Regions from separate parts of the Bacillus paranthracis genome, predicted to be linked through region 1. Evidence: riboswitches for the same ligand, from Rfam matches in the RefSeq annotation. Region 1 holds a riboswitch; each other region holds the start of a gene.
What was found. A riboswitch is a leader RNA that binds a small molecule or an ion and turns the genes downstream of it on or off. The one in region 1 is predicted to bind S-adenosylmethionine.
Positions count from the first base shown of each region.

Region 2: it holds a riboswitch for S-adenosylmethionine, as region 1 does, so the genes downstream of both, NLJ82_RS20690 (bifunctional homocysteine S-methyltransferase/methylenetetrahydrofolate reductase) here and NLJ82_RS15560 (hypothetical protein) in region 1, are expected to answer to the same signal.
Region 3: it holds a riboswitch for S-adenosylmethionine, as region 1 does, so the genes downstream of both, NLJ82_RS01045 (MetQ/NlpA family ABC transporter substrate-binding protein) here and NLJ82_RS15560 (hypothetical protein) in region 1, are expected to answer to the same signal.

Region 1 covers NZ_CP101135.1:3,039,720-3,050,962, forward strand. Annotated here, with positions in the region: gene NLJ82_RS15540 (short-chain fatty acid transporter) at 332-1,678, shown strand; gene NLJ82_RS15545 (hypothetical protein) at 1,719-2,072, opposite strand; gene NLJ82_RS15550 (NAD(P)H-dependent oxidoreductase) at 2,069-2,644, opposite strand; gene NLJ82_RS15555 (SWIM zinc finger family protein) at 2,668-3,048, opposite strand; gene NLJ82_RS15560 (hypothetical protein) at 3,301-3,558, opposite strand; SAM riboswitch class I at 3,659-3,757, opposite strand; gene NLJ82_RS15565 (hypothetical protein) at 3,880-4,071, shown strand; gene NLJ82_RS15570 (YwiC-like family protein) at 4,104-4,826, opposite strand; gene NLJ82_RS15575 (ECF transporter S component) at 5,010-5,711, opposite strand; gene NLJ82_RS15580 (ABC transporter ATP-binding protein) at 5,684-7,345, opposite strand; gene NLJ82_RS15585 (energy-coupling factor transporter transmembrane component T) at 7,318-8,196, opposite strand; gene NLJ82_RS15590 (DUF4430 domain-containing protein) at 8,219-9,070, opposite strand; gene NLJ82_RS15595 (DUF4430 domain-containing protein) at 9,128-10,924, opposite strand.
Region 2 covers NZ_CP101135.1:3,992,761-4,004,003, reverse strand. Annotated here, with positions in the region: gene NLJ82_RS20715 (class I SAM-dependent methyltransferase) at 1-892, shown strand, start outside; gene NLJ82_RS20710 (ArsR/SmtB family transcription factor) at 1,036-1,326, opposite strand; gene NLJ82_RS20705 (cysteine hydrolase family protein) at 1,760-2,272, opposite strand; gene metC (cystathionine beta-lyase) at 2,431-3,594, opposite strand; gene metI (cystathionine gamma-synthase/O-acetylhomoserine thiolyase) at 3,591-4,703, opposite strand; SAM riboswitch class I at 4,797-4,906, opposite strand; SAM riboswitch class I at 5,110-5,219, shown strand; gene NLJ82_RS20690 (bifunctional homocysteine S-methyltransferase/methylenetetrahydrofolate reductase) at 5,291-7,123, shown strand; gene metH (methionine synthase) at 7,123-10,521, shown strand; gene murG (undecaprenyldiphospho-muramoylpentapeptide beta-N-acetylglucosaminyltransferase) at 10,540-11,243, shown strand, end outside.
Region 3 covers NZ_CP101135.1:178,986-190,228, forward strand. Annotated here, with positions in the region: gene NLJ82_RS01030 (SDR family oxidoreductase) at 122-898, shown strand; gene NLJ82_RS01035 (methionine ABC transporter permease) at 936-1,604, opposite strand; gene NLJ82_RS01040 (methionine ABC transporter ATP-binding protein) at 1,579-2,619, opposite strand; gene NLJ82_RS01045 (MetQ/NlpA family ABC transporter substrate-binding protein) at 2,632-3,444, opposite strand; SAM riboswitch class I at 3,531-3,645, opposite strand; gene NLJ82_RS01050 (NAD(P)-dependent alcohol dehydrogenase) at 3,727-4,635, opposite strand; gene NLJ82_RS01055 (DUF6612 family protein) at 4,782-5,546, shown strand; gene NLJ82_RS01060 (FAD-binding oxidoreductase) at 5,658-7,094, shown strand; gene NLJ82_RS01065 (MFS transporter) at 7,091-7,624, shown strand; gene NLJ82_RS01070 (DUF3981 domain-containing protein) at 7,703-9,424, shown strand; gene NLJ82_RS01075 (multidrug effflux MFS transporter) at 9,591-10,802, shown strand; gene NLJ82_RS01080 (hypothetical protein) at 10,836-11,243, opposite strand, start outside.

The sequences.
Region 1 (11,243 bases):
AAGTTCTTGAACTAAAGGAATTACTCCACCTAAAAATTTTAAAACTGCCATTGCGATTTCCATATTCCTTCCTCCTCTTTGCTGTATTAAGATGTGTTGTATATTTATGCTTTCATTATAATAAGCTTTTACATTTGCATCAATTCATTTTTATATGCAATATTTCATATTAGGGAAAAAGCAACTTTTTCTGTCAGGGTGATGATGCTACCACTCTTCTTGAACATATTTCAATCCTTTTAAAAATATCAGAATTTTCTATTTTTAAGAGGTTATGAACGAAACAACCTCGAATAATTGTAATACATATACATAAGGAGGTTGATCTATTTTGTTTCGCTCTTTTACTAATGGTTGCGTCGCCTTAGTGCAACGCTTCTTGCCAGAACCGTTTATTTTATCATGTTTATTAACTGTTTTCGTTATCTTCTTTGGTATGTTTGCAACGCATCAAACACCTGTGGAAATGATTAATCACTGGGGTAATGGCATTTGGGGACTTCTCGCCTTTTCTATGCAAATGGCACTTGTACTCGTGACAGGATCTGCTTTAGCAAACGCTCCTCTTATTAAAAAAGGATTAACAAAAGCTGCCAGACTACCGAAAACGAATGGACAAGGTATTATTGCCATTTCAATCGTAAGTTTACTAGGGGCGTACATAAACTGGGGCTTTGGTATTGTTGTATCTGTTTTATATGCAAAGGAAGTAGCAAGGCAGCTTGAAGGATTAGATTATAGGCTAGCCATTGCCTCTTCTTACTCTGGATTTCTCATTTGGCATGCGGGGCTTTCTGCTTCTATCCCTCTTACGTTAGCAACAGGCGGAGAAACGTTAATGAAAACGACAGCTGGAAGTATTAAAGAAGCGATTCCAATCACTGAAACGTTATTCTCACCATACGCTCTCGTTCCAGTTATTATCTTTCTTATTACGATGCCTCTCATTAATAAGGCGATGCATCCAGATGAAAAGCATACGATTACAGTGGATCCTAGCGTGTTTCATGAAGAAGCTGCGGCTCAAGAAGTAGGTAATAATACGTTCGCTGAGAAAATGGAAAATAGTATCATCATTACACTTTGCGTTGGATTGTTAGGTCTCATTTATATTTTCAATTACTTTTATACGAAAGGCTTTAACCTTACACTTGATATCGTTATTTTCATGCTATTAATTGCTGGACTTATTTTCCACCGTACTCCGATTCAATATATTCGTGCTTTTTCAGACTCTACGAAAAGTGCTTCTGGTATTTTACTTCAGTTTCCGTTTTATGCAGGAATTATGGGGATGATGATTGGAGCAAATAGTGAAGGACTTTCACTTGGAGGAGCTATTTCAAATTTCTTTATTAGCATTTCAAACGAAACGACTTTCCCGCTCTTTACTTTTTTAAGTGCTGGCATCGTTAATATTTTCGTTCCATCTGGAGGCGGTCAATGGGCTGTGCAAGCCCCCATTATGATTCCAGCTGGCGCTGAACTTGGTGTACCTGCTGCAAAAACAGCGATGGCCATTGCTTGGGGAGATGCTTGGACGAATTTAATTCAACCATTCTGGGCATTACCGGCATTAGCGATAGCAGGTTTAGGTGCTCGTGATATTATGGGATTTTGCGTTGTGAACTTACTATATGCAGGATTTATCATTAGTCTATGTTTCTTATTTATTTAAACGAAAAGCTAGTTTTATACTAGCTTTTTTACATAATAAATCATTTATTTCCCACGCAATTTATTATGGTCTTCCACTCTATCTCCGTAAGATGTAATGCCTCAAATGCAAAAAAATCTTCACATACTTTTTCAATCAGATGTGGATTTTCCCTCAAGAAGTTCCACTGTAAAGCTTTAGGAAGAAAATATGTATCATATTCTTTACTTCCCCTTACTACTTCATCAACTTCTCTTTCACAAATTCCTCTTATTAAGTAATCATTTCTTAACTCTATTTGAATTTGCCCAAATATTTCACTACATTTTTTCAATTGAAGCAAACATGTAATATACGTTCGAAAAAGTTCGTTATCATACCCACAACAGTTTATAATACGTTCCATTTCATTCATAATGTACGAGCCTTTTCTTCTATTTGTAATAACCACTTTTCCCGCTTCTCTCGTTTACTCGTTTTCACAGATTGAAAAACTGACCGTTTTATATCGCGAATGCCGCAAAAACGTAAGACACCTCTCTTCATTATAATCCAATCTGCTGATCGATATAATAGTGCGACGTACCATAACGGTGAATCTAGCGTATTAATCACCCACGCCTTCTTCCCTTTCAATAACCCTTTCGGCAGAGCACCTTCATATTTATAAGCAAATCCGGCAACGAAAATACGATCAATAAATCCTTTTAAAATAGCTGGCATCCCCCACCACCATATCGGATAGATGAATAGAAACATATCCGCTTCTTCTACTAATGTTCTGTACCGAGCTGTTTCTTCTTCATTTACTAAGTCACGTCTTTTCTTCTCTTCATTAAATACAAGGACTGGATCAAATTGCTCCTTATATAAATCAAGTACGGTAACTGAATGATTTGTTTCCTGTAGTCCTTTTTGCACATGATTTAAAATTGCCGCGTTAAAACTTGAAGGACTAGGATGAGCGTATACAATAAGTACATTCACTACAAAACAACTCCCTTTATAAGTTAAAGTTTCCCCTTCTTTAACATCTTCTCCACAATTTGCACGTTTTTTGAACTTTGTAACAACCGGTTTAATACTGTAAGTAACTCTTCTTTTTCTAAACCTTGCAATTTCGATTTAACCGTACTCTCACCAGCACTTTGAATATCAGCCGCCATATGTTTGCAAAGATTCTCATACGGACACTCGCAGCTACTTTTTGCAAAATCTTCAAGATCAATAATCACTTCATAGTCCCCTACATTTCCAGTAACGAAAGCAAATATTTTCTTGTCTTGTATTTCAACATCTTCTACATGTCCTTCTTCATAATATTCATACCCTTTATCCATAATGTACTTAGGAATCCATTTCGTTATATCATGTAACAAATAAGCGTACATAACAATCCCTCTTCCTTTAATTCCCTTTTGACTTCTAGAGCCACTGCATGTTATTCTAATAACTGTCAAATAGCAAGTCTATATGACAAAACGACTGACACCTATTCGGCGAAGGTGTCTCTTTTCATTTGCAGCCGATATGAAGTGCCTCTTTCAGGCATATTCAATCTTTGACACTACACACTCAACACCATTCCCTGTATCAGGCTGCTTAAGCAGTCTTTTACTCTACATACTTCAAAAAAAGAGAGCTTAGCTCCCTTTTCTCGCTTTATAAAATACCCCTTTTTCAGTATAGAGATATTCATCAGCTAATGTAATTTTCCCATCCAGTTTCAGTTCATCTAATAGTCTTGATAAATAAAATTGATGTAACATCTTTTTCGTGAATTTTCCTTCATGATGCGAAACGATATGTTCTTGAATATCTAACAATGATATCGGCTTATCTTGCTCTATCATATATTCATAAACTGTACTACGCAGTTTTACGTATTTTTCGAGTGTCACAGTAACGCGCAACCCCTTTCTTCTTAATATAAATTTTCGTAATCGGTTTTTTTGCAATAAAAAAACCTCTCCGATAAGAAGAAGTTACGTATATATCTTCGTCTTATCTCCCAGAACAAATTTGTTCTGCTGGAATTAGCACCTGCATCGCGGTTGCTGGGTTTCATCGGGCCAGTCCCTCCACCTCTCTGGATAAGAAAATATTCACTTAATTCTTACTATACGTAATTTCATTTCAATTGTCAAACAAATATAACAAATTATATTTTCTTCTTTACTGTTCATACTATACATATATGAATATGCAAGGAGGATTATGAAATGCACGAAAATGCCCGCGGATATGTACAAGATTCTTTTCAATCATTACAAGAAGCAAAACAATGTTTAGAAGCAGCATTACAGACTGTTGAAAAAGATTTTAATCGCGCTCGTATTGAACAATCTCTTTATGCAATCGAACAAGCTATTCAACGCTGCGACTACACCGTTCACATTTTAGAACAAGATTGAAAAAACTTCCCATCATAAGGTGGGAAGGTTTTTCAAATGGCATACTTCATAATTATTGCCGTTATGATTAAAAAATATACAGAATTCACAATTTCTAAAATCCCTACTTTTATAATAGAAATTTTTTTGCCATACAATATAATGGCTCGAATGACACTTGGTATAAAAATAAGAGAACACAACGGATTAATAGCAAATACGATGACCGTTAACATGATATGATAACCCCAAGATATATAACGATACTTCGGATTATTTTTCTCACGTATCATCGTTTTCACATAAAACGTACTTCCTAAAAAATATAAAAATGAAATAAGCGCAATAAATAATGCAGTTTTATCTATCAGTTTCATTGAAAAATAATAACTAACTAAACCACCTATACAGAAAACAATAATTGCACTAACGTCATTTAATAATGCTCTTTCATTTTTTTGACGAGCGTAATACATATTTACTATAAAGAATGGAATCATGACTATTACGAATAAAAGAATGCGCCATTCATATAATAGAGAAATCATCCCAAATACGAACGCAATCAAAAAATATACAATTGCTGCATGTAAATACTCTTTTTTTCTTTTTTGTTTTATGTACATAAGGAATGGATACGTAGCTAAATAGATAAAGAACCAAGCTATAAACAATGGAATATGATACATAGTAGGTTTTCCAAGTATGACACTTAATAGAAATGGTATAACAAGCATCGCCCATGCACCATGTTGCTTCGGAATAACTAACTTCATTAACTATACACCTCCCTTTTGAAAATAGTTCTCACCTACTATTATACAAATAATTTTATATAGTAACGGATATATATTGGACTATTTTTTGACAATAAAAAATGCTCCTTACAATATGTAAGAAGCATGAAAGAGGCAAACGAATATGTAAGTCGCGACCCTACCTTATATGAGTATGCTTTTCTATACCATGTTATGCTTATCCAATATGCCATATTTCTTTTTAAATCTTGTAAGAATCGTAATCCAAGACGTACTAAATAATAGTAAGAAAACAACATTCGAAATTGCATGGCTCAAATCGAAATAAAAACTTGCGATATAATACGAAATGACTGTTTCCCACGTTGCCTCTCGTATAAAACCGAGAAGCCCCCAAAAATTCATGATCCAGCCAAATAAAAATCCAACAAACAATCCGTATAGTAGTCTTCCCCATAGCTTTTTCATTAAAAACGTATTACGTAATAATCCAGCTATAAAACCAATCATACCCCATGAAAACATTTGCCACGGCGTCCACGGACCTTGCCCTAAAAAGATATTAGACACAATCGCCGCTGTTGCCCCGATCATAAATCCAGTTTCACTTCCGAACACGATTGCAGAAACGATAATAACAAAAGAAGTCGGTTGTACACTCGGTAAAATAGAAAATGGTACGCGGCTAACTGCTGCAATTGCTGCTAACACAGCGACGAGAACAATTTCACGTGAAACAAACGCCTTTCTTTCAAAGCGGATATAGAAAGGTAACATAATAACGACTAATAAAAACAAACTACTTAACATGTAATACCCATCCATGATAAGTGTAGTAAAGAGTAATGTGCCTATTATTACTGCAAAAATACATATTATGAATGCAACATATCGTTTGGACACGCTTCGTACACATCCTCCCACGTTAATGCATATGGCAATTCTTTTCGAATGAATCGGTTAATAGAGGTTGTATAAAAGAAGTTACCACTAAAAAATTCTTTCGGTGCATCATTCATAATGACTGCTCCGTCGAATAACATCATGCATTGATCAACGTATTTCGCTGCAAACTCAATATCATGCGTTGCCATTACAATTGTTGTCCCTTCTTTTTGCAGTTTCCTAAATAACTCTCCTACTCTTTCTTTCTTCCATGGATCGAGTCCCTTCGTCGGTTCATCCAGTAATAATAAAGTCGGCTTTGATAATAACGTCGTACATAACGCGAGTAGTTGTTGCTCACCCCCGCTACAATCATGTGGATGGCGTTCTTTAAGTGCATATAGCCAAAACTTTTTAAGCTGATGTTCTGCTATTTCTTTTCCTTGTTCTCCATATAATTCACGCGCTCGTTCATACACTTCGTCCCACACTGTATCAAATGTAAAATGATAATACGGATGCTGTGATACATACCCAATACTTTTAAATCGTTCTTTCGAATCAATTTTATGTATCACTTTCCCATTCCACTTTACTTTCCCTCTTCTCGATTTTTGTAACCCTGCTAAAATCGTTAACAGTGTAGACTTCCCTGTACCATTCTTTCCAACGAGAGCTACCCATTTTCCTTTTTCAATCGATACTGTTAAATCTCGTAAAATGAGCGGACTATTTTTTTCATATTGGAACGAAATATGCTCGGCACTTAAAATGACTTCTTGCTTTTCACTTTGTGCTATTGGCTCACTTACATATGACATCGCTGAAAAATTATTCATTTTCATTTGCGCTTCTCGCACTGTAAACGGAATATCTTTCGTATTCCACTCTAAAAACAATCTTGGAATTTGCGGAATAAATGGCCGGAACTTTTCTACTTCCCACATATTTGCTACAACCGTTTTCGGACTACCGTCATACACGATTTGGCCGTTACTCATACAAATAACGCGCGTTGCAAGTGGTATTACTTCATCTAAACGATGTTCACTTAAAACGATCGTAATTCCAAGTTCTTCATTAATACGCTTTAACAATCCTAAAAACTCTTTTGCGGCAATTGGATCTAACTGCGCTGTCGGTTCATCTAATAATAACAATTTCGGTTGCATTACTAATACGGCAGCTAAATTAACAAGTTGCTTCTGTCCGCCAGATAACGTATGAACAGATTGATGCAATAAATCTTGAAATCCTAAGAAACTAATGAGCTCTGCTATTCTTTTTTGAATAATATGTGATGGTAATCCAATATTTTCTAAAGAAAACGCTAATTCTTGAATTACTGTATCCATTACGAGTTGATTTTCTGGATTTTGAAATACCATACCAATTTCTTGAGCAGATAACAAATCCGGTACATTTTCTAATAAAGTACCATCATAATATGTATCCCCAGTACGCTTACCGATTGGAAGTAATTCCTTTTTAAAATGTTTTAATAAAGTCGTCTTTCCAGATCCTGATCCTCCAGCAAGTGCAATAAACTCTCCTTTTTGAACAGAAAGAGAAATATGCTGTAACGCTTCTTCGTTTTCATCAGCATATACAAATGATAAATTGTTTATTTCTGTATGCGCCACCATATCCATTCCCTTCCTTCCATTATGATTGGTAAACTAATAAACATCGTAAATACAACAAACATCATCCCATCGTATTGCTGAAATAAAATAGATTCGACTTTCGGATAAATGATTAACTTTCCCCCGCCATACGTACTACATATAATAGCAGCTATAAATAGAATACTTAAATAACTGAGCGTGTACCAATCGCGTCTTTCCATTGTATAGCGAATATATGTCGTGCGCTTCGTTACACCAAATCCACGAGCTTGCATAGAATCTGCTGTTTGCAGTGCATCTTCTAATGAACAAATTAATAATACTTGCAATAGTTGCATACCATTTTTCACACGTTCCACAATGGAACCTGCATCTACCTGTACACCTTTCGTCTTTTGGACGAGTGTTATTTTCTGTAATCTTCTCATAAACAAAGGAACAAATCTCACTGTAATCATCGTTAACAATGCTACTTTCGGTGAAATTCTAGAAAATAAATATAAAAATTTATGGCTTGTAATAATATCATTATACGAAGCAAACGTAAACATAATCGCCACTAGTAATAACCCCATTACTACTCCAAACATAATTGCCTCAAGTTTAATACGACTATCACCTAACCAAAATAATGTCGTTCGGCCTCTATGCGTGAATAACGAATTGAATAAAATGACCATAAAAAAGAAAATAATTGTGCTCGGTAACATTTTTCTTATCTTTTCGCTATTCCCTTGCATTATATTTAACATAACGATTAATAGTATCGCTCCAATTAAAAAAAGAGGATGAAGACACATCATACATAGTATCATCACCCCGATATAATAGGAAAAATTCACAAAAGGATGTAAAGAAGAAAAACTTATTTTCATAGTCCTTTACCAAATGCCTTTCTTATTTTAATACATACACCCACTCGATTGTATCTCCTGGTTTAACTGTTACTACACCTGCACTATGATTTGGAAATGCCCCGTTCACACGATATTTCCATCCACTAGTAGCAGTAACATCTTTTTCATATAAATCATTAATACCTTTTACGTAAACATCGCCTTTAGATCCACTTGCATCCACATCTAAACCTGTACGCTGCAATACTTTATAAACTGTATCGCCTTCTTGTACATCCATTTTTCTCGCACCCAATAAGTAGCCTTTATCACCTTTTACTGAGATCGTGACTTGTTTTGCTTGTGGTTTTGGTGGTGGTGGAACTGGGTTTGGTTTTTGTTGTTCAGAATTTGGAACGGGCGGAGTCGGTATCGTTTTCTCCTCTTTATTCGGATCAACTTTTTGCTCCTGTTTCGGTGTTTCTTTCGGCTGATTTACAACCTTCGCTTCTTCTTTTACTTCTGGTGCTTTCGGTTGTTGCTCTTGTTGTTTCTCTTGTTGTTTCTCTTCTTGTGCTTTTTGTTGTTCTGGTTGCTTAGTAGCGACAGGCTGTTCCTGCTTTTTTTCTTCTTTCTGTACTTCCGGTTGTGCTTGTGGCTTTTCTTCTTTCGGCTTCTCTTCTACTTTTTGCTCTTGCTTTTCTTTCTGTTCGTCTTGCTTATTTTGCTCTTGTTCAGCTTGTTTTTCCTCCGGTTTTTCTTCCGGCTTCGCTTCATCTTTTTTCTCTTCTTGTTTTGCTACTTCTTCTTGCTTCGGTTCTACTTTCTTCTCAGGCTTTACCGCTGCCTCTTCACATCCGGCAAGTAGCCCAAGTGAAAGCAGTAAAGAAATAAACCATTTCATCTTACTCATGTTGCCTCTCACCTTTCATATTAAAAATTAGGAGCAAATGATTGCTCCTAATTTTTGTTAAGCTGCTTTACGTCTCCATAATACATATGCAGAAGCAATACATAATACACCCATACCTACTTCTGTCGCTGCACTATGAGAAGATGCTCCTGTTTTTGGTAATGTGCTACCGTTTCCGGATTTTTTATTTTTAACCGGTTCGTTATCCACAACAACTTTTAAAGTGTCACCTTTTGTTTCTTGTTGCACTTGTTTTTGTTCTTCTGGTTGTTCAGTAACTTCTTTTTCCACCACAACATTTTCTGAATCTACATTTGGTTTTGGATTAATTTCAGTAACAGATTCAGTTGACCAGTCATAAATCGATTTTCCAAGATCTTTAAACTGAAGTAAAGCTAATAATGCTTGCTCTGTTGCCATTCCGCTACCGTTTTGATCGCCTGGTAACCATTTAAATTCACCATTTGGAAGTTGATATGACAATAGATTTTGCATCGCCTTATGTAGACGGTTTTGATCTACATCTTTCACAAGTGATAATCCAATAATTGCTTGCGCAACACTATTAGAATTTTCTTGTCCATCAGCAGAAAAACCGCCATTTTCTAGTTGTTCATTATATAAGTATGCGACAGCCTTTTGCACTGCTGATTTCACATCTGCTCGGTCTTGATAAGGAGCTAATGCTGATAAAACCATACCTGTTACATCAACGCTACTCGCACTGTCTTTACTGCTTGCACTATCATAAGTCCAGCCGCCATCTGTATGTTGCGCGTTTAAAAGTGCATCTACTAAAGCAACTCGATTCCATTTTGAATCTACTGGAATTTCATATTTTTTCGTATCAAATGCAAGTAAAGCAAATGTATAACCTGTAACAGAATTCACTTTATCTGATTCGTACAATTTTTGAACTAAATTATGTTCGCCTACCATTTTTGGGTCTGCATTCATTGCATTCATCATAATAATTGTTCTAGCTAAATCTGTCGCTGAAAAACGATTAACGCGCTTTTCTACCTTTTCAGTTACAGCCTTAACATAATTTAATTTCGCCTCGATTGGTATATCCTTTCCAGAACGAGAAAGACCTAGCGCTACCCAATCACTTTCAATTCCATCTTGTAACATCTTTTCAGACGTCTTAGCGATCGCGTCATTTACTTGCGCTGCTGGAACTTGAATGTTCTCTTGCTTTGGTTTTTCTTGTTTTAGATCATCCGTCTTCGGTTCTTCTGGCTTTTCTTGTTTTGGATCATCCGTTTTTGGTTCTTCTGGCTTTTCTTGTTTTGAATCATCCGTCTTTGGTTCTTCTGGTTTCTCTTGCTTTGGATCATCCGTCTTTGGTTCTTCTGGTTTTTCTTGTTTTGGATCATCTGTTTTTGGTTCTTCTACCGTTTTACACGTACCAAATTTATCTAATGTTTGTTGTAATGTTTCTTGACTCATCTTGCTCCAGTCTGAAACAAAGCGGAAAACAACAACATCTCCAGATTTTAATTTATAACTATCCGCTCCAACTTCTGCAGATTTATCATTTACATCATACAACCAGCCACTTGTAGCCCCGGCCATTAGCCCATCAATGCCTTTTACATACGTTCCAAACGACATCGTTTCAGCTTCTACTTTGTCCCCCATGACTTTTTGTAGCAAGCTTAAAGCTGTTTCCCCATCTTTAATTTGCTCTTCTTTCGGACATAACATAATGCCCTTTTGTGATTCACCAATAATTGCAAGTTTTGCTGTATTTCCTTCAGCAAACGTAATATGTACTGTATTCGCAAAAGAAACAAATACAAGTGTAACTGCCATTAACGACGTAAGCAGCCATTTTTTTAACATTGCCATCCCAAAATTTCCTCCCTTACTACTATTCACACAAAAAAAGGCCCTTCAAGGGCGTGCAATTGACACTCTTTTTTTGTAAGTGTCGAACAAACTGTGCAACACCTCCTACCCGCATCATTCGCGGCTATATTTGTATAGGAAAAATAATTTTGTTCATGAACGTATCATTGTGATAACATTCACTTTTCTAGGCACAACTTACTTCCATTTAAGTTATCGTAAAACGATAAACCTATACATTCTGTTAATTTTAAATTTCTGTATTATTTTACTATTGACATAGAATTTTGTCCATGCTTTATCGGATTTATTTTCTAAG
Region 2 (11,243 bases), 950 kb from region 1:
TGGTGAAGTTGCTCCACATATTTGTGAGATTGGTGGGGGGACAGGAAGGTTTGCCTATGATGTTTTACAAGAATGGAAGCAATTATCACCGGAAACCTTTATTGATTTAAACTATTCGATAATTGAAATGAGCCCTTTTCATAGAAAATTGCAGCAAAAGACTCTTTGTTCCTTTTCTAATGTGTCATATTATACGTCGCATAGTGAAATGGGAGAATCGTTCGAGGGGATTCTTTTTTCGAATGAGTTATTTGATGCATTTCCTGTTGAAGTAATTGAGAAGAGAAATGGAATATTGTATGAAGTACGTGTTACGTACACAGAGGAAGGGAAACTTGCAGAAGTATGTAGGCCGTTACATAAAAGAATTGGTCGATACTTATTGAAATATAATATTCATCTCGCTGAAGGCCAGCGTTTTGAAGTGCCAATTGCGATGGAAGAATATATAAAAGAAATTGCGAAATGGTTTCAACGAGGTGTATGTATTACAGTTGATTATGGATATACAAAAGAAGAATGGATGCATCCTGCACATCAAGAAGGTAGCTTACGAGGATATTACGAGCATAAGTTAATTCGTAATCCTTTAGCGTATCCAGGTGAAATGGATCTTACTACTCATATTCATTGGGACGAACTGAAAGAAATGTTTAGCCTGCAAGGTATGAATATGGTATGGCATAAGAAACAATCTGAGTTTTTGTTAGCAGCAGGAATACTAGAGCTGCTTACGAATCATCAAGATCAGGATCCTTTTTCTGAAATTCAAAAACAAAATCGTGCAGTTCATTCTATGATTTTGAGCGGAGGATTAGGGAGTGCATGTGATGTTGTTATACATACGAAACATATGCAACAGTTACACTTGGATCGGTATTTGAAAATATAAAAAACAAGACACAGCATAGTTCTGTGTCTTGTTTTTTAATACGACTTATGTAGCATCATATATTTCCTCTCATGATATATATTTATATTAAAGATATGAGATGAAAAATATAAAATACGTCCTTTTTCTCTGTCTATGAGTCCCTAACCCAATAATACGCGAACGAGTTGAATAATTGTCTCGTTTTCTACTTTGTAATAAATTTCCAATCCTTTTCTTTCACTTGAAACGATTTTAGCACTTTTTAACTTTGCTAAATGCTGTGAAATTGTAGATTGTGGCATGTTTAAGCCAGTGTACATTGTAGAAACGTTGCTTGGACCGCGTTCAATTAATCCTTTTACAATACATAAGCGAACAGGATGAGCAAGTACTTTCAATAATTCTGCATTGCTTTCATATAGTTCTATTTCTTTTTGAAAGGTTTCTAACATGTTCTTTTCCACCTCCGTGTGAGCTGTTATACCATACTATACATACCAAAAAATTAAAGAAAAGAAAACAGTTGTTGCAGAAAAACATTCCTAAAGTAAAGAAATTGTAAGAAAAGAGACCCTGATGTAAATAAAGTAGATAATTTAGCACGGTTTTGTAAAATGACATTTTTGGGTGAAAATTTCGATGCGTTTTAAAAATTGAAAGATATAGATATATTTGTAACACAATTTTATCATGATTTTCTTATTCTTTCAAATGAATATACTAAATTTTTAAAATAATATGACAAAGGAATTATAATGTTATATATAGAATATAAAACAGGTTAAAAGAAAAGAAGCCGAATGTAGTCAGCTTCTTTATGGTGAAAATGAAATGTTTGAATATAGCTGATAAATCTTAGAATTACCAAGACGTTAGTTATGTATTCTAGATTTCATCTTTCATCAATTTTAAAAATCTGTGGTTCCATATATTTTCATAAAAATCAATTGTCTCTTTTGCGGACATAAACGGATTATTTAACGTAGAGGTTGCTTTCTGGAACATGAAGTTTTCGTACCCTAGTCCATGGGCAAATTTAATCGTGGTATCCATACAGTACTCTGTTTGGGCACCACAAAATTCAATACGGTGTACAGATAATTGATCTAAAATCTCTTTTAAGTTTGTGTTATAAAATGAATTGGCATGTGTCTTTCTTACAAAAAAATCTTGTTCTTGAACATCTAAATCAGCATGAATAGCCCAAAGTTCTTTTTCGGGTACTAAATCATCATCACAATGTTGAACGAAAAGAATTGGTTTATTTGATTTTCTGTATGAAGAAATTCTTTTATTTACTTTTGTAAGTAAGTTTTGTAAGTCAAATAAATGTTCTTCGCTATAACATACTCCATTTTGTAGATCGATAACGATTAAAATATCTGCACAAGTATCCATTATTTTTGCCCCTTTTTTACTTCTTAATATATCAATTAATTCATTACTTGGAAATGGATGTACTCTTTCTTTTTTTATGAACTATACGAAAAGTAAAAAGTATAATCGAAAACATAAAAAGAAGATATGAAAATTTAATTTCATATCTTCTTTTCGCTCTATGCATTTACAGGTTCTTCTACATAAGAAAGGGCGTTTTCAAAATCGGATATTAAATCGTCAACATTTTCAAGACCGACGGATAGCCGAAGTAATGAATTTGAAATCCCTCTTTCATCACGAGCTTCTTGCGATAGTGCTGCATGTGACATTTTAGCTGGGTAGGAAAGGATCGATTCGACAGCCCCTAAACTAACCGCAAAGACAGGTAATTTTACTTTTGATAAAAATTGGCGAAGTGCGTCTTCTGATTGTAAAGTGAAAGATAGGACAGCTCCTGCTGATGTAGCTTGAGATTGTTGAATGTTAAATCCAAGATGTGTTTGTAATCCTGGATAATAGACATTTTGAACTTTAGCGTGCTCTTGTAAATAGTGTGCAATTTTATTGGCATTAGCAGCTGAATGCTCAAGACGTACATGCAATGTTTTTAGACCACGAAGTACGAGAGAACAATCTTGCGGGCCTAGAATAGCGCCGAATGAATTTTGTAAAAAGCCAAGTTTTTGAGCGAGATCGGTATCTTTTACAACTGCTAATCCGGCAGTAACATCACTATGACCGGCAATGAATTTTGTGGCACTATGAAGAACGACATCAGCGCCAAGGTCAAGTGGTTTCTGGAATAGTGGTGTCAAAAATGTATTATCAACAAAAGTAAGGGCGCCAATAGATTTTGCAAGTTTAGAAACAGCACGAATATCTGTCACTTTTAAAAGTGGATTGGAAGGTGTTTCTACATAAAAGAGTTTTGTATTTGGCTTAATGTTTTGCTTTATTTCTTCTAAATTGGTCATATCAACAAATGTATGTGAAACACCGTAACGGGAGAGAACTTCAGTTATCATTCGATAAGTTCCTCCGTATACGTCTTCTGAAATGAGTACGTGATCACCTTGTGAAAGGAGGAGGAATGCAGTAGAAATCGCTGCAATTCCTGATGCGAAGGCAAATCCTTTTGTTCCGCCTTCTAATAAAGCAATGATGTCTTCAAGAGCTTCACGAGTTGGATTGCCTGACCTGCTATAGTCATATTTCCCGAACGTATCTACATCAAATTGGTGAAATGTTGATGTGTTATAGATGGGAACGTTAACAGCTCCTGTTTGCGAGTCATGTTTATATTGGTTGTGCAGTAAGAGTGTATCTATAGAATAACTCATATTCTTACACCTTCTTTTACAAGTTTAATGGCTTGCTGTAAGTCTTGAATTAAATCGTTACTATTTTCAATACCAACGGAAAATCGAAGAAGACGATTACATACACCGTTTGCTGTTCTAATTTCTTCAGGAATATCAGCGTGTGTTTGTGTTGCTGGATATGTCATTAAACTTTCAACACCACCGAGACTTTCGGCAAATGTAATTAAGGATAAAGATTGTAAGAATGGATTAATCCATGTTTCATCTTTCAGACGAAACGAGATCATGCCGCCTCTTCCAGGATAAAATACATCTGTTACCCCATCCTCATTATTTAAATAAGCAACAACTGCTTTTGCATTTTCTTCATGTTGTCTCATGCGAAGCGCTAACGTTTTCATACCACGGATTAATAGCCATGAGTCAAATGGACTTAAGACCGCACCAGAGGCATTATGATAATGAGCGATTTCCTCACAAAGTTCCTTTCCTTTTGCAACGACAAGTCCGCTTAGTACATCGTTATGACCACCTAAATATTTCGTTGCACTATGAAGTACGATATCGGCACCTTCTGTTAATGGCTGCTGTATATAAGGTGTGTAGAATGTGTTGTCTACAATAAGAAGTAGTCCGTGTCTTTTCGCTACAGTTGCAACAGCGGCAATATCGGTAACTTGCATTAATGGATTAGTTGGAGTTTCTATGAAAATAGCCTTCGTTTTCGTTGTGATGGCTTGCTCAATTTGTTTAATAGATTGTGTATTTACGTATCTACATCGAACGTTCCACTTTTTTTCGTGCTCAGAAAATAATCGATAAGTGCCACCGTATAAATCTTCAGAAACAATAAGTTCGTCTCCAGAGCGGAATAGGGAAAGGACAAGAAGAACGGCTGCCATCCCTGAACTACAGGCATAACCTTGTTCGCCGCACTCTAAGTCTGCGATTGCCTGTTCTAATAGGCCGCGCGTTGGATTTCCAGTTCGTGAATAATCAAATCCAGTAGATTTACCGATTCCTTCGTGACGATAAGCAGTTGAAAAATAAACAGGTGGATTAACAGTTCCTGTTGTAGTTTCACTCCGGTTTCCGATTTGCGCTAATTTTGTTTCGATAGTTGACATGTGAAAATTCCTCCTTTTTAAATTGAACCATTAGTTGAATATAAAATAAAAAAGCCTTCTAAGAAGAAGGCTTTCGGTTTGAATAGAGTCTTCTTCTCATCTGTCAAATCTTTCACAATTTGCTGGAATTAGCACCTTATTAACAAATGTTAATGGTTGCTGAGGCGTCATAGGGCCAGTCCCTCTACCTCTCTAGATAAGAATGTTCGTATGAAATTTTATTATGTTTTTAACTTTACAACAAAAGATAATTGAATTGCAACTTTATTTTAAATAATTTTTATTTTTCCGCAAGTGTCATTGACTTTTGTATTTGTGCGTGCTAAATTTATAAAAAAATTAACAAACATTGTTAAAAGGGGAACGCATTTCCTTTTAGCTACATAAATAAAATAATAAAGACAAACTCTTATTGAGAGCGGTGGAGGGAAAGGCCCTGTGAAACCCGGCAACCTTCAAACGAAATGTTTGAAACGGTGCTAATACCTGCAAAACGAATGTTTTGCATAATAAGAGGAGGATCGATTATGTCCCCCTCTTCAAAGTGAAGAGGGGGGTTTTTATATTGATAGAAATGAGGGAGATTTGTGAAATTACTAGATTTATTATCAAAAGGAATTGTAATAGGTGATGGTGCGGTTGGGACGTTATTACATTCACATGGTTTGCAAAGTAGTTTTGAAGAATTGAATATATCTGATCCAGATTTAATTATATCGATTCATAAGCAATATGTAGCGGCTGGGGCAGATGTGATTCAAACAAATACGTACGGAGCAAATGAAGCGAAATTACGTATGTATGGATTAGAAAATCAAGTTACTGAAATTAATAGAGCGGCAGTAAAATTGGCGAAAGCATCTGTTACAGACAGAAATGCAATTTTAGGCACAATTGGTGGTATGAAACATATCGGGGCGGTTACGACAACTGATATGGAGCGAGAATTTATGTTACTGGAACAGGCAAGTGCATTATTAGAAGAACAGGTTGATGGACTGCTATTAGAGACTTTTTATGATGAGTTTGAATTACTTCATGCTGTCCAGGTGTTACGAAAAGAAACAAATATTCCAATTGTAGCGCAATTGGCGTTACATGAGGCGGGTACGACTCAAAATGGAAATGATGTAAATGAAATATTAAAACAACTTTTAGATTACGGTGCAAATGTTGTTGGATTGAACTGCCAACTAGGGCCACTTCATATGACGGAAGCTTTTAAAATGATATCGATTCCGAAAAATGGTTACTTGTCAGCATATCCAAATGCAGGTCTCCCAAATTATGTAGAGGGACGATACGTATATGAGGGAAGTCCAGCTTATTTTGAAGCGATGACACCGAAATTTATTGAGCAAGGTATTCGGTTATTGGGCGGTTGTTGTGGCACGACTCCAGAGCATATTGAAAGTATGAAACGTGCTACTCTAAATGTTACGCCTGTAATAGAAAAGGATACGGTTCAAAGACCGAAAGTAGTTCATACACATGAGAAACGTTCAAAAGCTCATGTCACTTTAGCAGAGAAAGCAAAAAAACAAACGACCGTAGTAGTGGAATTAGATCCACCAAAAACGTTAGATACGCAGCGGTTTTTTGAAGGCGCAAGAGCATTGAAAAGAGCTGGAGCAGATGCTATTACTCTAGCAGATAATTCATTAGCATCGCCCCGTATCTCGAATATGGCAATGGGAGCATTATTAACGAAGCATGATATTCCGGTATTGACGCACTTAACATGTAGAGACCATAACGTCATCGGACTACAATCTCATTTACTAGGATTATCAGCGTTAGGCATGGAAGAAGTGTTAGCTTTAACTGGAGATCCAGCGCGCGTTGGTGATTTTCCAGGTGCCACTTCTGTATATGATTTGTCCTCTATCGAGCTCATTAAAATGATTAAAGAAATGAACGATGGGCGTTCCGTTTTAGGGAAATCCATTGGACCGGCAACAAGGTTTTCTGTGGGCGGTGCATTTAACCCGCATGTAAGACATTTAAAAGCAGCGGTTAAGCGAATGGAACGGAAAATAGATGCTGGAGCAGAATATTTCTTAACGCAGCCAATCTATGATATCGCGTTAATTGAAGAAGTGTATGAAGCGACAAAGCATTTAGAACAACCTATTTTTATTGGGATTATGCCATTAATAAGTAAACGGAATGCAGATTTTCTTCATTTTGAGGTGCCAGGTATTACTTTACCTGAAGCAGTAAGAGAGAGAATGGATGGACATGAAACGAAAGAGGCAGCAATTGAGGAAGGGATTCGTATTTCTCAAGAATTAATCGATGCGGCGATGAAATACTTTAACGGCATTTATCTTATTACACCATTTTTAAAATATGAAATTACAGAACATCTTGTTAAATATGTGAGAGAAAAGCAAGAAGTGAAAGAAGGTATTAATTGATGAAATGTATAGAAGAAAAATTACAAAATAACATCTTACTATTAGATGGTGCAATGGGAACGATGATCCAGCAAGAGGATTTAACTGCGGAAGATTTCGGAGGAGAGGAGTACGAAGGGTGTAATGAGTATTTAGTAGAAACAAGACCAGATGTTATTTTAAAGATTCATAAAGCCTATATTGAAGCTGGAGCGGATATTATTGAAACAAATACATTTGGGGCAACCAATATTGTACTAAGTGATTATGAGTTATCTCATTTAGACGAGGAGCTAAATGAGAAGGCAGCGCGTTTAGCGAAGCAAGCAGTCGAAGAAAGCGGGAAGGAAGTATATGTTGCGGGAGCAATGGGACCGACAACGAAAGCGATTAGTGTTACTGGTGGTGTAACGTTTGAAGAATTAATTGGAGCTTATACGCGGCAGGCAAGAGGATTGTTGAAAGGAGAAGTGGATGTATTACTCGTTGAGACGAGTCAAGATATGCGTAACGTGAAGGCTGCTTATATTGGAATTCAAGCGGCTTTTGATGAACTAAATACAGTTGTACCTATCATGATTTCGGGAACGATTGAACCGATGGGAACGACTCTAGCTGGGCAAACAATTGAGGCTTTTTACTTATCGGTAGAACATATGAAGCCATTATCTGTTGGATTAAACTGTGCGACTGGTCCGGAGTTTATGAGAGACCATATTCGTTCTCTATCTGATTTATCGGAGTGTTACATTTCTTGTTATCCAAATGCAGGTCTTCCTGATGAAGATGGACATTATCATGAATCTCCATCCTCGCTTGCCGAGAAAGTGAAGCGATTTGCAGAAGAAGGATGGGTTAATATTATCGGTGGTTGTTGTGGTACAACACCAGAACATATAAAAGCAATGAAATCCGCATTAACGTCTCTTAAACCTCGTGAACAGCAAGAGAGAGCGGGACATGGGGTTAGTGGATTAGAGGCACTGCAATATGATGACTCTATGAGACCGTTATTTGTTGGTGAAAGAACAAATGTTATTGGATCACGTAAATTTAAAAGATTAGTAGCAGAAGGGAAATTTGAAGAGGCTGCTGAAATCGCTAGAGCGCAAGTGAAGAAAAATGCTCATATTATTGATATTTGTATGGCAGACCCGGACCGCGATGAAATAGAAGATATGGAAAACTTCTTGGCAGAAGTTACGAAAGTGTTAAAAGTACCGATTATGATTGACTCAACAGATGAACATGTGATGGAGCGAGCTCTTACTTATATTCAAGGGAAAGCTGTTATTAATTCAATTAATTTAGAAGATGGAGAAGAGCGATTTAAAAAAGTGACACCGCTTCTTCGTAAATATGGTGCTGCAATTGTAGTTGGAACAATCGATGAAGATGGAATGGCAGTAAGTGCGGAAAGAAAACTAGAAATTGCGAAAAGAAGTTATGAGTTATTGACGACGAAATATGGTATACGCCCATCAGATATTATTTTTGATGCACTTGTATTTCCTGTAGGGACAGGTGATGAAGAGTATATTGGCTCGGCGGCTGCGACGATAGAAGGGATTCGCCTTATTAAAGAAGCATTACCAGAGTGTTTAACGATTTTAGGTGTAAGTAACATATCATTTGGTTTACCACCAGCTGGTCGCGAAGTGTTAAATTCCGTCTTTTTATATCATGCAACGAAAGCAGGGTTAGATTACGCGATTGTAAATACGGAAAAATTAGAGCGCTATGCGTCAATTCCTGATGAAGAAAAACGCCTTGCAGATGCATTGCTTTTTGAAACGACGCAAGAGACGTTGGAGAAATTTACAAACTTCTATCGCGTGGCAAAAAAGAAAGATGTTGTTGTCCAAGAAACATTAACACTTGATGAAAGGCTCGCAAATTACATTGTAGAAGGTACGAAACAAGGTTTACACGAAGATTTAAGTCTCGCACTTACAGAAGGAAGAAAACCTTTGGATATTATTAATGGCCCACTTATGACAGGAATGGATGAGGTAGGAAGATTATTTAATAATAATGAGCTTATCGTTGCTGAAGTATTGCAAAGTGCTGAAAGTATGAAAGCTGCTGTAAGTTATTTAGAGCCACATATGGAATCTAGCGATAGTGCGAAAAAAGGGAAAGTATTATTAGCAACTGTAAAAGGTGATGTGCATGATATTGGGAAAAATCTCGTTGAAATTATTTTAGCAAATAACGGATATGAGATTATTAATTTAGGAATTAATGTTCGCTCGGATCGAATTGTGCAAGAAGTACAAGAAAAGAAGCCTGATATTATAGGTCTTTCTGGTTTATTAGTAAAATCGGCTCAACAAATGGTAACGACTGCTGAAGATTTAAAAGCGGCGGATATTGATATTCCAATTGTTGTAGGCGGGGCAGCGTTAACGAGAAAGTTTACAGATAATCGCATTTCGCCATCTTATAAAGGGCTCGTATGTTATGCGAGTGATGCGATGACGGGGCTGGATATTATTAATAAGCTTCAAAAAGAAGAAGAGCGTGAGAAGATGAAGCAGGATAAAAAAGAACGTCATCTTCATATCGTAACAAAAGAAGAGAAGAAAGTAGAAATTCCAGCAGTAATTGAGCCATTACCGAAGGCTGAGGTTATCGTACCGGATTCAACAAAACGAATTGTATTAAGAGATGTTCCTGTTTCACATCTCACGCCATTTCTAAATAGACAAATGCTGCTTGGACATCACCTTGGCCTAAAGGGAAGTGTGAAGAAACTTTTGCGAGAGGGAGATAAAAGAGCGCATGAATTAAATGATTTAATAGATGAATTATTGCAGGAAGGACAATCTTGGTTAAAACCGAAAGCAGTGTATCAATTTTTCCCAGCGCAAAGCGACGGACAGAATATTGTAATATATGATCCAGAAGATCATACGCGTGTTATAGAGCGTTTCACATTCCCAAGACAAGGAAAAGCACCATATCGTACTTTAGGTGACTATTTACGCCCAGTTGGAGATGAGATGGACTATGTTGCTTTCCTATCTGTTACGGTTGGAGAAGGTGTTCGTGACATTGCTGAAGAGTGGAAGGCGAAAGGTGATTATTTACGCAGTCATGCTATTCAATCGTTAGCGCTTGAACTAGCAGAAGGACTTGCTGAAAAAACACATATGCTCATTCGCGATCGCTGGGGGATTCCAGATTCGCCAGAATTGACGATGGAAGAACGCTTCCGTACGAAATATAGAGGGATACGAGTGTCCTTCGGTTATCCAGCATGTCCAGAACTCGCAGATCAAGAAAAGTTATTTCGCTTAATTCATCCAGAGGAAATAGGTATTTCATTAACGGAAGGATTTATGATGGAGCCAGAAGCGTCTGTAACGGCTATGGTATTTTCTCACCCCGAGGCAAGATATTTTAGTGTATTATAGTCTAGAAGGGGGAGACGTATGAAAAAAATAGTCTTTACAGGTGGCGGTTCGGCAGGGCATGTAACACCTAATTTAGCCATCATTCCACATTTACAAGAACAAAATTGGGATATTTCTTATATTGGTTCTCATCAAGGAATTGAGAAAACGATTATAGAAAAGGAAGGCATTCCGTACTATAGTATTGCGAGCGGAAAGCTACGCCGTTATTTTGATTTAAAAAATATAAAAGATCCTTTTCTTGTGATGAAGGGTGTTATGGATGCGTATGTAAGGATTCGAAAACTAAAACCAGATGTAATTTTTTCAAAAGGTGGTTTCGTATCTGTACCAGTCGTAATTGGAGGATGGTTAAACAGGGTACCAGTTTTATTACATGAATCTGATATGACGCCAGGACTAGCAAACAAAATTGCGCTCCGTTTCGCTTCAAAAATATTTGTTACATTTGAAGAAGCTGCGAAACATTTACCGAAAGAAAAAGTAATTTATACAGGATCTCCTGTACGTGAAGAAGTACTAAAGGGAAATCGTGAAAAAGGTTTAGCATTTTTAGGTTTTTCACGTAAAAAGCCAGTTATTACAATTATGGGAGGAAGTTTGGGCGCAAAAAAAATTAATGAAACGGTTCGAGAAGCGTTACCAGAACTTCTGAAAAAATATCAAATTGTTCACCTTTGCGGAAAAGGTAATCTTGATGATAGTTTACAAAATAAAGAAGG
Region 3 (11,243 bases), 2.4 Mb from region 1:
CTGTAAATCATGCAAGGACTGCATATTTGGCTTGTGTATCCCCTTTGTAAGGATAGATACCTATGTGGGGAAATTCATATCTCTTATATAAAATATGCGTCCTTTAAAATTGGAGGAGTATATGATGAATCAATTAAAACATAAAGTAGCAGTTGTTACAGGTGTAAGTCGTTTAGATGGTATAGGCGCAGCAATTTGTAAAGAATTAGCTGAAGCAGGATACGATATATTTTTTACGTATTGGACAGAGTATGATAAAGAGATGCCTTGGGGCGTTGATCAAAGTGAACAAATACAATTACAAGAAGAGTTACTAAAAAACGGTGTGAAAGTATCGAGTATGGAGTTAGATTTAACTCAGAATGATGCACCGAAAGAGCTTATAAATAAAGTTACTGAACAACTAGGCTACCCTCATATATTAATTAATAATGCAGCGTATTCTACGAATAATGATTTCTCTAATTTGACTGCTGAAGAATTAGATAAGCACTACATGGTCAATATTCGTGCGACTACATTATTAAGTAGTCAATTTGCCCGAGGGTTTGATAAGAAATCTGGTGGTAGAATTGTGAATATGACTTCGGGACAATTTCAAGGGCCTATGGTTGGAGAACTAGCGTATGCAACAACGAAGGGGGCTATTGATGCTCTTACTAGTTCGTTGTCAGCCGAGGTAGCTCATTTAGGAATAACAGTGAATGCAATTAACCCAGGTCCAACTGATACAGGCTGGATGACTGAAGAGATAAAGCGAGGATTAAAACCGATGTTTCCATTTGGTAGAATTGGTGAACCAAAGGATGCAGCAAGACTTATTAAGTTTTTAGTAAGTGAAGAAGCGGAATGGATTACTGGACAAGTTATTCATTCAGAAGGTGGATTCAAAAGGTAAAAAGAAGGTATCTCACCCTGGTGAGATACCTTCTTTTTTAATCTTTCTTCAATCTTCGCGCAATACCATTCCCTAAAGACTGTAATCCTTGAACGAGGATAATTAAAATAAAGACAGTTGCATACATTACTTCAGGTTCATAGCGTAAATGTCCGAATCGATATGCTAAATCCCCTAGCCCACCAGCGCCTACAAGACCAGCCATTGCTGTTGCGCCGATTAAGCCAATCGTTGCAATTGTTAATCCAAGTACAAGGGAGGGACGAGCTTCTTTCACCATGACGTGCCAAATAATTTTTATAGTAGAAACGCCCATCGCTTGGTAAGCTTCAATCACACCACGATCGACTTCTAATAATGCGGTCTCCATCAATCTTGCGATATAGGGAGCAGTGAAGACGACAAGCGGTACGATAACACCTTGTACACCAATGGATGTTCCCATTAGAAATTTTGTAAAAGGTAGAATGAAGAATAATAGGATGATAAATGGAAGAGAGCGAATGATATTAATAATTGTATTAAGAATTGGATAAATGATTTTGTTTTCTCGCTGTCCACCAGGTCTCGTTAAAACAAGTGTGACACCAAGTGGCAGTGCAATAAGGATCGAGATGAGTAATGAAATAGATGTCATTTGAAAAGTTTGTATGGTCGCCTCCCATATAACTTTACCCCATTCATCCAAAAAGGACTTGTTTTCCATGGTCTGTTCTACCTCCTTCTACGATGATTCCCTGTTCTTGTAAAAATGATAAAGCACGGTTGATTTCATTTTGTTCCCCTTGCATATGGATGATAAGTTTCCCGTATGCTTCATGTTTTAATTGAGTAATATTACCGGATAAAATATTCGGATATACTTGGAATCGTTTTGTAGCGACAGCTAATGCTGGTTCTCCTGAAGAATTTCCTATAAAAGAAAGAGTTACAATTTCACCAGTAGTTTGAAGTTCTTTTTGTACCTCTTCTGGAATTTTCGCTGCAAATGCGCTATTTACAAATTTCTTCGTTGTTACATGTTGTGGGTTTGTAAAAATATCTTTCACAGTTCCGCTTTCAACTACTGCTCCATGTTCCATAACAGCAACTCGGTCGCATATACGCTGGATGACATTCATTTCATGTGTAATTAATAAAATTGTAATCCCGATTTCCTCATTAATCTTTAATAATAGGTCAAGAATAGAATCAGTTGTTTCTGGATCTAAAGCGCTCGTTGCTTCATCACTTAATAACACTTCCGGTTCATGTGATAGTGCACGCGCGATGGCTACACGTTGTTTCTGGCCACCAGAAAGTTCACTTGGATAGGCGTCTTTTCGATTAAAGAGATCGACAATACGTAAATACTTTTCTACCCTTTTTTCAATTTCTACTTTTGGAATGCCAGCAAGGCGTAAAGGTAGTGCGATATTTTCATAGACGGTAACGGTTTTAAGTAAATTGAACCCTTGAAAAATCATCCCGATTTTTTGTCTCGCTTTTGCTAGTTCTTTTGTAGACAGTGTTGTTAAATCTTGCTCGTTTACAATAATATTTCCTGTTGTTGGTTTTTCTAATAAATTTACACAGCGAATTAATGTACTTTTGCCAGCGCCGCTATATCCAATGATTCCAAATACTTCGCCCTTTTTTACTTGGAGGGAAGTAGACTTAAGAGCTTCCACATTCCCCTTTTTTGTTGTAAATACTTTGGATACATTTTTTAATTCAATCATTATTGTCAGCTCCTACCAAGACGGTAAAACAGAACCATCAAATTTTTTATCGATAAATTCTTTTACTTCTTTAGATTGATAAGCTTTCTTTAATTTATTTACAACAGCATCATCTTTATTTTCAGTACGAACAACGACCCAGTTTACATATGGTGAATCTTTTCCTTCGCGGAAGATAGAATCTTTCGCAGGGCTTAATTTTGCACCTAATGCAAAGTTTGTATTAATGGCAGCTGCTTTCACTTCACTTAGTTGTGTTGGTAATTGAGATGCCTCTAATTCAACGATCTTTAAATTTTTTGGATTTTCAATTACATCTTTTGCAGTCGCTTTTTCTGTCGCTTTTGGATCCACTTTTAAAACCCCTGCTTTTTCAAATAGTTTTAAAGCTCGAAGTTCATTCGTTGGATCATTTGGTACAGCAATTGCATCGCCCTCTTTTAATTCTTTTACATCCTTTAAGCTTTTTGAATATACGCCCATAGGGAATGTTACTGTTGAAAATACTTCAGTTAATTTCATATTACGTTCAGCTTTAAATACGTCTAAATATGATTTTGTTTGATAGCTATTTACATCAAGGCTTTTTTCATCGAGGGATACGTTCGGTGCTACATAATCATTAAATACTTTTATATCAATTTCGAGACCGTCTTTCGCTGCTACTTCTTTTACCTTTTCAAAAATTTGTTCATGTGGCCCTCCTGTTACACCGACAGTAATCTTTTTCTCATCTAACGCTTTTACTTCTTTATCTGAACTCCCGCTACATGCGCTTAATAATAATACAGCCCCACTTACAATGCTTAATAATACTTTCTTCATCTATAATTCCCCCTTAAATATACGTTCCAAAATAAAAAGCACCTCTCAAAAATAAGAGAGGTGCCGAATAGACAAAATAGATTCCTCTCTTATCTTCCAAAACGAGAACTCGTTTTGCAGGAATTAGCACCTTAGCTTATACGTTATAAGCTCGGTTGCCGGGCATCATCGGGCCAGTCCCTCCGCCACTCTTGATAAGAGTATGTGTATGTAGTTTTTTTAATATGGTATTAATAGTAAATCTTACAAAAAGAATTGTCAATGTTATTTTCTGAATATATTTTATTTTAAGGTAATCGAAACGTTCCCCTTTTTATGCCCTTTTTCTACATATATATGAGCTTCAGCAATTTCTTCTAATCGGTAAGTTCTATCAATAACAGGCTTTAAATTTTCTGTTTCAGTTAGTTTTTTTAGTAGAAACATATCTTCTTTACTTACCTTTGCCATCATTCCATTAACAGATACATATATTCCATTAGGTGTTAATACTTGTTTACAAAGGGATTTTTTATATTTTCCAACTGCATCAAATATAACATCATAGTATTCCCCCTGCTTAGTAAAATCTTCTTTCGTATAATCGATTACTTTGTCGGCCCCTAAAGATTGCACGAGTTCAAAATTTGAATGACTACAAACAGCTGTAACGGTTGCGCCGAAATATTTAGCAAGTTGTACGGCAGCTGTTCCTACTGATCCAGATGCGCCATATATTAGTACTTGTTGCCCCCTTTTTATACGGGCCTTTCTTAGGAAGTGTAGTGCCGAAGTTGCGCCAAAGGGAATAACTGCTGCTTCCTCATACGTTACATTGGTAGGTTTTAATGCTACTAATCCACTTTCATGTACACATGTATATTCTGCATAACCACCGACATTAAGCTCTGTTAATGCAAAAATTTGATCTCCTTTTTTAAATTGAGTTACATCTGTTCCTATTTCTTCGATTTCGCCGGATAACTCTACACCGAGTATAGGCTTTCTCGGTTTTCTAAAACCTAATATGATTCGCATAGGAATCCAAAATAAGAGAGGGCTATTAAACCCACGTATTCTACAATCTCCAGTCGTTACACTCGTTGCGTGAATCTTGACTAATACTTCGTTCTTTTTAGGTATAGGTTTCTCTATATTTTGAAGCTGAAGAACGTTAGGTGGTCCATACTGTGTGCAAATGATCGCCTTCATAATGACCTCCTGAAATGAGTTGTCGTTATTTACATCATATTTAAACTCTTCATTAAACATGTCGCTATATAGCGAATATAGATTGAAATTTATATAGATTTCATAGGAAAAGAGATGATATTATTTTGGGAAAGGGGGGCGGAATTATGAAAAAAATTATTTTTATTTCAAGTTTAGTGCTTGCAATCAGTCTAGGGGTAGGATGTAGTAATGAGAAAACAGCAAAGACGGATGAGCCGAAAAAAGAATCCGTTCAAAAAGAAAAGGAATTAACGGCGAAAGATGTTTTCAAGAAAACGAATGAAGCTTTTAAAAATGAAGAACATGTAACGATGACATATGGTGTAGGGGTAAAAGCTGAGGGAACAGAGATGGATATATTAAAGGCTAAGATGCAATTAGAGCCAAAGACAAAGAATTCTCGTTCTGAAATGAATATTTCCGGTACAGATGTTGTAGTGTATACTGTGGATGGTAAAGTTGCTGGTGAGGTAAAAAACCCTAATACAGGAGAAGTTATAACCGTACCAGAGGAGCAATTAAACGCTGGTGGAATGAAAGCGACTCAAGATATTATAGATAAATTAGAAGTACCGGAAGTAGTTTTAGATAAAATGAAGCTGGAGAAAAGCGGAGATAAATATAAACTGAAATTTACATTAAAAGGGCAAGAAACAGAAAGTATGTTAACTAGCATGGATGAAACGCAGAAGAAAATGTTACAAGCACAAAATGCGAAGATAGAAGAAGTGGATGCAGAATATATCATTACAAAAGATTTTAAATATGAATCAGCAAAGATAGACATGATTATGAGTAGTAATGGCAAGGATAAAGCACACATTATTACGAACGCAAAATATACGTCGTATGAAAAGTTTGACCCAATACAATTGCCAGCAGCAAAGTAACAGTTTTGATAAGGAGGGACCTAAAATAAGGTCCCTCTTTTTTGTATTCTTTCTTCATAGGAAAATAGGTACAATATAAAGAGGAAAAGATGTAGAAGAGGAGAGTGTCATTTGAAAAAAGGAAAGATAGCGGTGGTCATTGTAGCATATACAGTGTTGCTTGCAACGTCTGTACATACATATAAAAAACAACTCGATCATCCTATTATGAGTGATGTAGGTAAATTGCTTCCGACAAAAATAAAACGTGTTGAAAGTGCTACTGATGAGCAATCGTTAATAAAATTAGTGCAAGATGCGAATGTTTCTGGAGAGAAGATTTCTATTGCTGGTATGCAACATAGTCAGGGCGGGCAGACGTATTATCCACATGGTACGATGCTTGATATGAAAGGGTATAATAAAATATTAGAATTTGATCCAGAGAAGAAGCGCATTACAGTTCAAAGTGGTGTCACGTGGAATGATATTCAGAAGAAAATAAATCCATATGGTCTTGCTGTTCAGGTGATGCAATCTCAAAATATTTTTACGGTTGGTGGTTCATTAAGTGTAAATGTACATGGTCGTGATATTCGTCATGAGGCATTGATTGATACAGTCGAATCATTTCGATTACTAATGGCAGATGGCACTGTACGTAATGTAAGTAGAGAAGAGAATGCGGATTTATTTCCTTACGTCATTGGCGGTTATGGGTTATTTGGTGTCATTTTAGATGTGACTTTAAAGTTAACAAATGATGAATTATATGAAACGCATACGAAAATGCTAGATTATAAAGAATACACGTCTTATTTCAAAGAAAAAGTGAAAAAAGATGCTAATGTTCGTATGCACTTAGCTCGTATTTCTGTTGCTCCAAATTCATTCTTAAGAGAAATGTATGTGACAGATTATACATTGGCACAAAATCAAAATATGAGGGAAGAGTATAGTGAACTAAAAGAAGAAACTATTATAGCAGCGCCGAAATTTTTACTTGGATTATCACGCTATAGTGATTGGGGAAAGAATACGTTTTGGGATATACAAAGAAGTTATTTCGAACGTACAGATGGAAAGTATGAGACGCGAAATAATGTTATGAGGTCAGATAGTGCCTTTATGGAATATGAAAATCCGAATAGGACAGAGGTGTTACAAGAATATTTTGTGCCTATAGATGCTTTCACGGAATACATAGATGATTTACGTAACGTATTAAATGAAGAAGAGTTTAATTTGCTCAATATTACGATTCGTTACGTGGAAAAGAATGAAAATGCAGTTTTATCCTATGCGAAAGGTGATATGTTTGCACTGGTTCTTTTAATTAATCAAGGGCGTTCTGAAAATGAGATAAAGAAAACAGAGGATGTTATTCAGAAGATGATTGATGTTACGTTAAAGCATAACGGTAGTTATTATTTACCGTATTATTCTTATCCAACGAAAGAGCAGTTAAAGAGAGCATATCCTCGTATAGAAGAGTTTCTTCAGAAGAAAAAAGAAGCGGATCCAAAAGAGAGATTTGTGAATTTATTTTATAGGGAGTATACGAAATGACATATAGAAGATTTGTAGCTTCACAAAGCATCATTATGATGGCAGGAAGTATGGTATTTCCTTTTTACATTCTATTGCTTCGGAATGTTGGAAATAGCTTCTCACAGTTTGGCTGGGCATATGGCTTATTTGCCTTAACTTCAGCTCTAGTATATCCGTTAGTTGGAAGAATATCTGATAGAGTAGGTGATAGAAAGTTACTAATTATATACGCCTGGTCTATGGCAATATTAATGCTTTGTTTTCCTATTGCAACAGAAGTATGGCATGTATACATTCTTCAAATTTTAATGGGTATTTTAGGGGCTGTGCAGCGTAATACGGAGAAGACTTCGTTAGCACGAAAAGTTGTACAAGAAAATGCTGGTTATGAGATTGGAAAATATCATGTGTGGACATCGATTGGAGGAGCAGTAGCAATTATTGCAACAGGATATTTAGTAGATTTCTTTACGATCGGCACGATTTTTTATATTGCATCTATCTTATATGTAGTGAGCGGAGTTGTACTAAGTAGTAAAAAAATATAACAATTCCCATTTTTACCTGAATAACCTTTATTTGTTATACTAAAGGGGAAGACAAAAGAAAAGGGGACATTGCCTTTGATGAAATTTTTAATTTTAGCTATTCTCACTTTGTTTTTGATTCCATGGACAAGAAGAAGCGGTAGTAAACTTCGAGCAGTGGATAAGAAAGGGGATGAGAAGGTTGTAAAGGGTAAGAAATCATCTATTTTAGTTATTCCAGTTTTATTTTGGATAGGTATTGCAATCTATGAATATTTTTGGCTAATTGATGATCGAGCAGATTCAATTCTTACTCATTATTCTGTTGCAGTAGCGATTTTAATTGGGCTTGTTTTATTTTCCCAAGATCAAATAGGTAAATTAGAAGGCACGTTAAAAGGACTTCTAATGTTTGTTTTACTTGCAAGTTACGGCTACTTTGGTTATTTGCACGATATAGTAATCTCGCAAAAGAAATATGATTCTGTTGTAAAGGTAGAGAAAGATATTTCAGAGCCATTTACTGAAAATGATCAGCCATTTACAGTGCCGCCAAAGACAGCGGAGAATAAGATGAAAAAAGTATTTGGGGATATTCCGAAAGTAGCTTATTTTGAGCTAGGAGAATTAACGCCACAAATGGTAAATGGCGAGGCTTTATATGTAGCACCGATTGAAGTTTCAGGATTTTTTAAAGCACGTAAAGCTGAGACAATTCCAGGGTACGTCACGATGTCAGGTACGAATCCTGATGCAGAAGCAAAGCTGCACCTTGGTTATAAAATGAAATACGTGCCAAGCATGTTTTTCGGAAATAATTTAGAGCGTGTGGTAAGGAAAGCAGAACCAAATTTAATCTTTAAAGGAAAACCTAAATTTGAAGTGGATGATAAAGGGAAACCGTATTATACAATGACGTACGGTGAATTTATTTCAGGAAGATCTGGATTTGAGGTAGAGGGCGTTGTAGTAGTAGACGCACAAACAGGTGAAGTGAAAAGATACGATAAAGGAAAGGCACCTAAATTTGTTGATGGCGTATTAAATCACGAGACCGCATCTACATTAAATACGTATTTCGGTAAGTACATTCACGGATTTTGGAATACAAAATTCTCGCAAACGGACATGAAGATTCCGACTGAGTGGGGAACGAAAGAAGGAGTTACACCAATCTTCGGTAAGGATGGAACGTTATATTACTTTACTGATTTCACCTCTCCGAAAGAGGGAGTAGATTCTGCACTAGGTTATTCACTTATCGATGCGCGTACAGGTAAGTTGTATTACTATAACGGAAAAGAAGTAAAGGGAATTATGGATGGTTCGGCTGCTTCGGAAGTCGTGGATAATTCCTTTAAGAGAGAGAAATGGCATGGAACGATGCCGGTTATTTATAACGTGTACGGTAAACCTTCTTGGATTGTACCTGTTATTGATGATGGAGGGTTAGTGCGTGCCCATACGGTTATCTATGCTTCTAATGCGAAAATATTTGCAACAGGTTCGACGCAAAAAGAAGCGCTTGAGAATTATAAAAATGCGCTGAGTGGAAGCGGAGATTCATTTAGACCGACTTCAAATGGAAAAGAGGCGCAAAAAGAAGGCGTTGTACAACGTGTATATAAAGAAAAATCAGGTGAAAATACAATTGTTTATGTACTGTTGGAGAACGAACAAAAAGTGTTTATGATACCTGCGAAAAAGTTCCCATATGCTATGTTTACAGAAGTGGGAGATCCAATTCAAATCACATATTTAGATACAGGAGAGGCGATGTCTTCCGTATCTAAATTTACAAATAGTAATTTGAACAAGTAAAGCGATAGAGATTCTATCGCTTTTTTTTACAAAATTAAACAGGAAAATGCGCTATACTTGACGTATGTTTATGTTGTAACTATAATTGTTACGATTTAGTATGTATAGGAAAGGGTGAACGAAAAAAGTGAATGAAGTTAATCAGGAAATATATAAGCCTGTAAAGATGAACAGGTTATGGATGATTCTTGTATTAGGAACACTTACGGCGATTGGACCATTATCTATTGATATGTATTTGCCTTCGTTACCGAAATTAACGGATGACTTGCAAACAGGTGCATCTCTAGCACAGCTTACATTAACAGCTTGTTTGCTTGGGCTTTCAGTAGGACAATTATTTGTTGGCTCAATTAGTGATATTTACGGAAGACGCAAACCTCTTATTATTGCTCTTATTATTTATGTTGCTTCTTCTTTACTTTGTGCTGTTGCACCATCTATTTGGACTTTAGTATTATTACGCTTCCTACAAGGAGCTTCAGGATCAGCCGGAATTGTTATATCACGTGCAATGGTACGTGACATGTATTCAGGTTCTGAAATGACGAAATTCTTCTCACTGCTTATGTTAGTAAACGGAGCAGCACCTATTTTGGCACCGATTATTGGGGGACAATTATTACAGTTTACAACGTGGCGCGGTGTCTTTATCGTTCTCGGAGCAATAAGTGTATTTATGTTAATATCAGCTACTTTCGTATTACGTGAAACATTACCTCCTGAAGAAAGAGAAACAGGCGGTTTGTCAGGGACGTTAGCGACGTACGGAAAACTGTTAAAGGACCGTTTGTTTATGGGATATGCATTGTCACAAGGATTAGTAACGGCGGCAATGTTTGCATACATTTCGGGCTCACCATTTGTGTTGCAGAACATATACGGAGCATCACCACAGCAATTTAGTTTATTCTTTGCAATCAACGGTATCGGTATTATTATTGCGAGTCAGGTTACGGGTCGTTTAGCAGGGAAAGTGAATGAGAAGACATTATTTGTCTCTGGTATTGTTATTGCAGCTGTTGGTGGTTTATCTTTACTACTAACAATCTTATTAGGAATAGGGTTAATTGGTGTTTTATGCTCGTTATTCCTTGTCGTATCAAGTGTTGGGGTTGTCTCAACAACTGGGTTCTCATTAGCGATGAGAAATCAAAAACAAGCTGCAGGAACAGCATCAGCTTTATTAGGCTTATTACAGTTCATTTCAGGAGCGCTTGTTGCACCGCTAGTAGGTATTGGTGGAAGTAATACCGCATTACCGATGGGTGTTGTAATAGCTCTTTGTGAAATTGGTGCGGTACTATGCTATTTATTTATGGCTAGAAGAAGTGAAAAGCAGTTTGAACTGCAAGCAAGACAAAATTTAGAGGCTTAACAAAAAAGAACTGATTCAAAGGGAATATTTGAATCAGTTCTTTTTTTCATTTCTTTCAAATACCTCATACATATTATTCATGATCGTATCATATAAAATAGCAAGTTTATCCCACACCCAGCGATTACTATCAACTTCTTTTTCCCCGCAGTCGATAATATCGGTATGGTCGGTAATTTTATACGCTTTTTTAACGATAATAGGAGCAATTTTCGGTATACGTGGGATTTCTTTTAAGATATCTGCGAAGTTTCCAATGTAGACATGACCGATGATTTCGATTGTTAATGATTTATCTGATATATTTAGCACTGTATGAAATTGATTTGTATGTTGTTGTTTTAAATATTGGGCTAACTTAAATGGAGCATGCTTCTTTTTTAATACGCGGCGAAGGCTCTCTGTATTTTCGATATGAAGTGATTTTTCGCGAATAAGTAC